DNA from 2 places in the Sporofaciens sp. St.21A7 genome. Region 1 is predicted to be linked to the other one. Evidence: predicted binding sites of a transcription regulator. Region 1 holds the regulator's gene; the other holds the start of a gene.
What was found. Region 1 encodes Rex, which represses fermentation and respiration genes when NADH is low (regulators of the CRP and FNR family bind a similar motif). Its sites were predicted from a motif close to ATTGTTAANTANTTAACAAT; they were not measured.

Region 1 (4,218 bases):
TGAATGAAAAACGGGACGTAGTAACATGTTTTACTACGTCCCTAATTCTTCCCAACGCTCATATAATACTTCTAATTCCGCTGCAATCGAAGCCTTTTCGTCCGCCAATTCCTGGCACTTCATGGAGTTGGTAAATACTTCCTCCTGCGCCATCATACGGTCAATCTCAGCATCCCGCTCCTCAAGGGTGGTGATGCGCTCCTCGGTCTTTTTCAGTTCGTTTAAGCGTTTCCGCTCCCTTGCCTGCGCCTCTTTCTGTTCCTGCCAGCTTAATTTCGATTCCGATACGGTTCCGGCAGAGGAAGAAAGCGCTTCCTCGCCTCCGGCATAAGCGGCGGTCAGTTCTTCCCGTTTTTCCAGATAATAGTCGTAATTCCCGATATAGTTGACGAAAGTGTGGTTGACCAGTTCCAGAATCCGCGTCGCCGTCTGGTTGATAAAATACCGGTCATGGGACACATAGAGCAGAGTCCCGGTATAGTCGTTCAGCGCCTTCTCAAGGATCTCCTTGGAGGTGATGTCCAGATGGTTCGTGGGCTCGTCCAGAATCAGGAAGTTCGCCCGTGAAAGCATCAGCTTCGCCAGTGAAACGCGGCCCCGCTCACCGCCGCTTAAATCCCCGATCCGTTTGAATACGTCGTCCCCTGTGAACAGGAATGCCGCCAGCATGTTGCGTATCCTGGTGTTGGTAAGCTCCGGGTAGTCGTCGGAGATTTCATCGAAAATGGTCTTTTCCATGTGGAGTACATGGTGTTCCTGGTCATAATAGCCGATTTCGACGTTGGTTCCCAAGGTGAACGTCCCTGTGTCGGCAGGTAGTACCTGGTTCAGGATTTTCAGGAGCGTAGTCTTTCCCGTCCCGTTGTCCCCGATGACGGCGATATGTTCCCCACGTTTGATTTCAAAGCTGACATCCGTGAACAATACCTGATTGGGAAAAGATTTGCCAAGGGAATCTACGGACAGCACGTCATTGCCGCTGATACGCGAGGGTTCCAATGTTAAATGGATTTCGGTATTCATTTCGGCAGGTTTTTCTATGGGCTTGATTTTTTCCAGCATTTTTTCCCGGCTTTCCGCCCGCTTGATGGACTTTTCCCGGTTAAATGAGCGCAGTTTTTCGATGACTGCCTCGTGGTGTTTGATTTCCTGCTGTTGGTTTAAGTATTCTTTGAGCCTGGCTTCCCTAAGCTGCCTTTTTTTCTCGGCGTAGGCGCTGTAGTTTCCTGTATAGACCATGAGTTTCCCAAGTTCGATTTCTAAGATTTTCGTAACGACCCGGTCCAGGAAATATCGGTCATGGGAGACGATCAGTACGGCTCCAGGGTAATTCAAAAGATAGGTCTCAAGCCATGCAATGGAGTTTAGGTCCAAGTGGTTAGTCGGCTCGTCAAGGAGCAGGATGTCTGGTTTCGTAAGCAGGAGTTTCCCCAGAGACACCCGTGTCTTCTGGCCTCCCGAGAGGGTGGCTACGGGCTTGGAGAAATCCTCTTCGCCAAAGCCAAGTCCTTTGAGGACGCCTGTAATCTCGCTTTCATAGGCGTATCCATTATCACGCTCGAAAGCGGCGGTCAGCCTGTGGTAGGTCTCCAGACGTGCGGCAAGGGCGTCCCCTTCCAGAGATTTCAGTTCCAGCTCAATCGAACGGATCTGCTGCTCCATGGCGATAATGTCTGCCTTGGCCAGTTTTACTTCTTCATAGATGTTACTGCCGCTTACCATGTCCTGATGCTGGGCGAGATAGCCCAAAGTCTTTCCTTTGGTCAGGACGATTTCCCCGCCGTCTGTGGGGAGTTCGCCGACAATCATCTTGAACAGCGTGGTCTTTCCGGCGCCGTTTGGCCCTACGAGGGCGGCTTTTTCGTGGTCTTCTATATGAAATGAACCTTCCGTGACGATGACATTTTCACCGAAGGATTTGCAAAGTCCGTGGCATGCCAGTATCATGATGTCCCTCCTTTTTTGTGTTTCCTGTCTGTGGTTTTGGCCGATCAGACGTTGTAATTGAGTAAATGAGCCTGCTTTTTTGGCAGGCTGATACCCTTTCATTATAACGAAAATTATACAAAATACAACTAAAAGTTTGACTTTAATCTAACAATTCTATATAATTGGGTATTAGAAAGGAAATGGAAGGTGAATTAAAATTGGAAGAAAGAGAAATTTCCCAGGCAGTCATACGAAGGTTGCCCAGGTATTACAGATATCTTGGTGAGTTATTGGAGAACGGGGTAGAGCGGATCTCGTCCAATGACCTGAGCAGGCGGATGAAGGTGACGGCATCCCAGATTCGTCAGGATCTTAATAATTTCGGCGGATTTGGGCAGCAGGGATATGGATATAACGTGAAGTATCTTTATACGGAGATCGGTAAGATCCTGGGCTTGGAGGAAGATCACCGTATGATTATCATAGGCGCCGGTAATCTGGGACAGGCCCTGGCGAATTATGCGGCATTCGAGAAGAGGGGATTCATCCTGAAAGGAATTTTTGATGTGAACCCAAGGCTTGCGGGCATGACGATACGGGGCGTACCGGTTCGGATGATCGAGGAGCTTGGCGAGTTTGTGAAGGACAACGAGGTAGAGATTGCGGCTCTTACCATCCCTAAGGACCGGGCGGTGGAGGTGGCGGATCTCCTGGTCGCCAACGGCGTGAGGGCAATCTGGAATTTTGCTCACACAGATTTGAACCTGCCGGAGCATGTTATCGTTGAGAATGTGCATCTGTCGGAGAGCCTGATGCAGTTGTCCTATAAAATTAACAGGTTCAATGAGGAACACAAAAAGTAATGATTGAAAGACTGTATGGAAATTGCTTTTAGAAAAAGTATTTTTCATACAGTTTGTTGATTTTACCCGCTGTATCCTGCTGCCGTTTGCGTCCGGCCGGGAAGGTATGGGGAATAAGGAGGAACATATGCGATATCTGGTGAATGGCGCTCAGATGAAGAGGGCGGATCAGTATACCATCCGGGAGGTGGGAATCCCCTCCTTAGAGTTGATGGAAAGGGCGGCGGTTTCCTGTGTGAAGGTGATGGAGGAAGAAGGGCTTGACTTGTCAAGAGCCTGTATCGTCTGCGGCTCCGGAAATAACGGAGGGGACGGGTTCGCCATAGCGCGGCTTCTTTGGCAGAAAGGATACGCCCCGCTTGTATGCTTTGTCGGTAACGCTTCCCATTGTACGGAGGAGACGAAGCGTCAGATGGAGCGGCTCTTGGAAATCGGCGGCGAGATATGCAACGAATTTAAGGATGGTGAATATAGTATCATCATAGATGCTGTTTTCGGCGTAGGGCTTAGCAGGAAAGTCGAAGGAAAATATTTTGACATTCTGGAGAAGATGAACCGGGCGGGCGGCGTGAAGTTTGCCGTCGATATGCCGTCAGGTATTTCGGCGGATACGGGAGGCGTCCTTGGGACTGCATTCCGGGCAGACCTGACGGTCACATTCCAGTTAGAAAAACTGGGGCTTGTGCTGTACCCGGGAAAAGAGTATGCGGGGAAGGTGTCGGTTACGGACATCGGAATCCATACGGAAGGACTTTCCAAGGAATCTAGGCTTATGTATCTCTGTGAAAGCGGGGATTACAGAAAGATGCTGCCTGTGCGCAAGGCGGATTCTAATAAAGGGACCTATGGGAAACTGTTGGTGATTGCCGGAAGCAAAGGGATGTCCGGCGCAGCTTTCCTGAATGCAAAGGCGGCTTATCTCTCAGGCGCGGGACTGGTGCGGATCTATACGCCAGAGGAGAACCGGGTTATCTTGCAGCAGCTTCTTCCCGAGGCGGTTATTTCTACTTATACGGAGTACCGAAAGGAGGAACTGAAAGGGCTGCTTTCCTGGGCGGATGCAATCTGTATCGGTTCGGGAATCGGGACAAAAGAGACGGCGTGCAAGCTGTTAGAGACGACGCTTCAGAAGGCGGAGGTTCCTTGTCTGGTAGATGCGGACGGATTGAACCTGTTAGCGGGGCATTGGGAAGAGATGGAGTATTCAAAGGATGTGAAAACCCTTGTGCTGACGCCCCATATGAAAGAAATGTCACGTTTGGTTCGCAGAAGCGTGGGAGAATTGAAGGAAGGCCGTATGGGTATTCTGGGAGAATTCGTTGAAAGCCAAAACTGCACCTGCGTCCTCAAGGATTCCCGTACTGTGGTTGCCTCTCCCACAGGGGGAATGTATGTCAACCGTTCTGGAAATGCTTCGATGGCGAAG
Region 2 (4,218 bases), 1.1 Mb from region 1:
TTTCCGGCCCCTAAAAATCCCGATATAATGTCTACCTTTGTCATCTGATATCCCTCTTTTCACCATTTTATACGACCAATATATTACCACAATCTTCCGTCTGCCGCCAGAGCATCGTTTAAATTATTGCCGTATAAAATCTATGATATACGGCTTATGGCACTCCTTGCCAGATTTCTTTTCATTTATTATATCTAATTTCAGGGCGGATAACAATAGAGTTCCTATCAAATAAGAACCGGCGCCAAACAATAAGCGCCGGTTCTTTCACATCCGATATTAATTTTAGGTTATAACTGTGGGCCTGCCGGAACCAAAGCCTTTCCGGCTTCATTTCCTTCATACTTCGCAAAGTTCTTCACGAATCTCTGAGCCAGATCCTTAGCCTTCTCCTCCCACTGGGAAGCATCTGCATAAGTATTGCGTGGATCTAAGATATTCGTGTCTACGCCCGGAAGCTCTGTCGGAACATCAAAGTTGAAGTATGGAATCTTCTTGGTAGATGCCTTCAGGATATCTCCGTTCAAAATCGCATCGATAATACCACGGGTATCACGGATAGAGATACGCTTTCCGGTTCCATTCCATCCGGTATTTACCAGATAAGCCTTCGCGCCGCTCTTTTCCATTCTCTTTACGAGCTCCTCTGCATACTTCGTCGGATGCAGTTCAAGGAAAGCCTGTCCGAAACAAGCAGAGAAGGTAGGCGTCGGCTCAGTAATGCCGCGCTCTGTTCCTGCAAGTTTCGCTGTAAATCCTGACAGGAAGTAGTACTGTGTCTGCTCCGGAGTAAGGATGGATACCGGCGGCAGTACGCCAAACGCATCTGCGGACAGGAAGATAACTTCTTTTGCTGCCGGAGCTGCAGATTTTGGACGCACGATCTTCTCGATGTGGTTGATCGGATAGGATACACGGGTATTCTCCGTCACGCTCTTATCGTTGAAGTCGATCTTGCCTTCTGCGTCCAGAGTAACGTTCTCAAGAAGGGCGTCTCTCTTAATCGCATTATAGATATCCGGCTCAGACTCTTTGTCAAGGTTGATGACCTTCGCATAGCATCCGCCTTCAAAGTTGAAGATACCGTCGTCATCCCAGCCGTGCTCGTCATCACCGATAAGAAGCCTCTTCGGATCTGTGGAAAGCGTCGTCTTGCCTGTTCCGGAAAGACCAAAGAAGATAGCCGTGTTCTCTCCGTTCATGTCCGTGTTGGCTGAACAGTGCATGGAAGCGATACCTTTCAGCGGCAGATAGTAGTTCATCATAGAGAACATACCCTTCTTCATCTCTCCGCCGTACCATGTATTGACAATCACCTGCTCGCGGCTTGTAATGTTGAACATAGCAGCCGTCTCAGAATTCAGCCCGAGTTCTTTATAGTTCTCTACTTTCGCCTTGGATGCATTGTAAACAACGAAATCAGGCTCAAACTTCTCAAGCTCTTCCTCGGTCGGCATAATGAACATATTCCGGATGAAATGTGCCTGCCATGCAACTTCCATGATAAAACGGATAGACATACGTGTGTCTTCGTTCGCACCGCAGAAAGCGTCTACAACAAACAGCCTCTTATTAGAGAGTTCTTTCAAGGCAATGTCCTTCACTGCCTTCCAAGTCTCTTCGGAAGCCGGGTGGTTATCGTTCTTGTATTCATCGGAGGTCCACCACACGGTGTCCTTGGAATTCTCATCCATAACGATGAATTTGTCTTTCGGTGAACGTCCGGTGTAGATACCAGTCATGACATTCACTGCGCCAAGCTCGCTGACCTGTCCCTTTTCAAAACCTTCCAGTTCCGGTTTCGTCTCTTCCTCGAATAACATCTCATAAGAAGGGTTGTGTACGATTTCAGTGGTGCCATTGATGCCATACTTGCTCAAATTAATCTCTGCCATCTTTCATAATCTCCTTTTTTCATAGTATACAGTTTCTTAATGATAACCATCTACGAATACCGGTACTACACGGAATCCACGGTATATCATCCGGAAGCCAATTCTCTTACTTCCTCTGATAAATAGTATACATAATAAAAAAATAAAATCAATAAAAATCATCTAAATTTTTCAAAAAAGGATAAATTTTTAACAATCTGTCATCTCAGGCTTGGCGCCATCTATTCCTTCAATCCACTCACTACGACTGATTACAAAAAACAAAGGGAGACCGTTTCCTTACAAAACGTCTCCCAGTCTGTCAGTAAAGAACGATCATAACAGACCCCCAACGGTTAAGAACAGGGGCGCGAATACCAGTGACACGACCGTCATAAGCTTAATCAGTATATTAATGGACGGTCCCGACGTATCCTTGAACGGATCTCCCACCGTATCTCCGACTACCGCGGCCTTGTGGGCTTCACTTCCTTTGCCGCCATGAGTCCCGTCTTCAATATATTTCTTCGCATTGTCCCATGCGCCGCCTGCATTGGACATGAAAATCGCCATCATAACGCCTGTGACAAGCGCGCCTGCCAGCAAGCCTCCCAGTGATGCCGGCCCTAACAAAAGCCCGACTGCCAGAGGCGCCACTACCGCCATGATTCCCGGCACAAGCATCTCCTTCAACGCAGCCGTCGTCGAGATGGCAACGCAGGACTTATAATCCGGCTTATCCGTTCCTTTCATAATTCCCGGTTTCTCACGGAACTGCCGCCTTACTTCTTCAATCATCTTGTACGCCGCCTTTGAAACAGATTCCATCGTCATAGCGGAGAACAAGAAGGGGAGCATACCGCCGATGAACAGACCGATAATCACACGGCTGTCCAGCAAGTCAATGTTCTTCAGCTGCACTGCCTCGGCATAGGAGACAAAGAGCGCAAGGGCGGTCAAAGCCGCAGAACCGATTGCAAATCCCTTACCCATCGCCGCCGTCGTGTTGCCCACAGCATCCAGCTTATCTGTAATCTTGCGAACTTTGACATCCAGGCCGGACATCTCTGCAATCCCCCCGGCATTGTCCGCAATTGGCCCATAGGCATCTACAGCTACGGTAATTGCGGTCGTAGACAGCATGCCCACCGCCGCAAGGGCGATCCCATACAGCCCGCAGAACTGATATGCCACGAAGATGCCGATACTAATTAGGAGAATCGGAATACCCGTAGATTTCATGCCCACGGCAAGCCCGCTGATGATGGTCGTCGCAGGCCCCGTCTCGGACTGCTCCGCAATCTCTTTTACCGACTTATAATCCCCGGACGTATAGACCTCCGTGATAATACCAATCAAAAGCCCTACAATCAATCCGGCAACAATGGCAATCGCAGCCTTGAAATCCCCGAAAAGATACTGGCTGAATACAAATGCAACCACCAGGACTAAAGCGCTCGCCACATAAGAACCCATCTTTAACGCTTTGTGAGGATTAGAATTCTCGTCCCCTTTTACGAAAAATGTTCCCAGTATAGATGCAATCAGTCCAAGCCCTGCAATCAACAGCGGATAGACTGCACCTTCCACCTTATAATACACGATTCCAAGCGTAAGCGCTGAAATCAAGGCTCCCACATAAGACTCAAACAAGTCTGCACCCATTCCCGCAACATCACCTACATTGTCGCCTACATTATCGGCAATAACCGCTGGATTACGGGGATCATCCTCCGGGATTCCTGCTTCTACTTTACCTACCAAGTCGGCTCCCACATCCGCCGCCTTCGTGTAGATACCGCCGCCCACACGGGCAAACAAAGCAATCGAAGATGCGCCAAGGCTGAACCCGGACAATACGTCCACATTTCCTGTAATCAGGTAAATTGTGCTTACACCAAGAACCCCAAGTCCTGCTACGCACATTCCCATGACCGCCCCGCCTGAAAATGCAATCGAAAGCGCGCGGTTCATTCCGCTCTCCTTCGCCGCATTGGCTGTCCGCACATTCGCTTTCGTCGCCACGCTCATTCCAAAATACCCTGCCAGCGTTGAGAACACCGCGCCGACTACGAAACATACCGCCGTCACCCAATTTCCGATTCCGACACCAATCAGGACAAACAGCACGATCACAAAGAAAATCAATATCTTATACTCGGCTGTCAAAAATGCCTGGGCGCCCTCGCTGATCGACGCCGCAATCTCTTTCATCCGTTCAGTTCCTGCATCCTGTCTGTTGACCTTAGAAGCTAACGCAGCCGCAAAGATCAGGGCGACGATTCCCAGGATTGGAACCACATTCAAGAAAATTTCCATAATTTCCCCTCCCATAGACTTATTA

Region 2: a site for Rex is predicted at 2,073-2,092, ahead of pckA (phosphoenolpyruvate carboxykinase (ATP)). Genes of this name have one in related genera too.

Annotation. Positions count from the first base shown of each region.
Region 1 covers NZ_BAAGFN010000001.1:2,787,270-2,791,487, reverse strand. The annotation lists gene AC6I3O_RS13690 (flavodoxin family protein) at 1-7, shown strand, start outside; gene AC6I3O_RS13685 (ABC-F family ATP-binding cassette domain-containing protein) at 34-1,947, opposite strand; gene AC6I3O_RS13680 (redox-sensing transcriptional repressor Rex) at 2,148-2,792, shown strand; gene AC6I3O_RS13675 (NAD(P)H-hydrate dehydratase) at 2,920-4,218, shown strand, end outside.
Region 2 covers NZ_BAAGFN010000001.1:3,862,582-3,866,799, forward strand. The annotation lists gene AC6I3O_RS19135 (CobW family GTP-binding protein) at 1-44, opposite strand, end outside; gene pckA (phosphoenolpyruvate carboxykinase (ATP)) at 291-1,895, opposite strand; gene AC6I3O_RS19145 (sodium-translocating pyrophosphatase) at 2,211-4,193, opposite strand.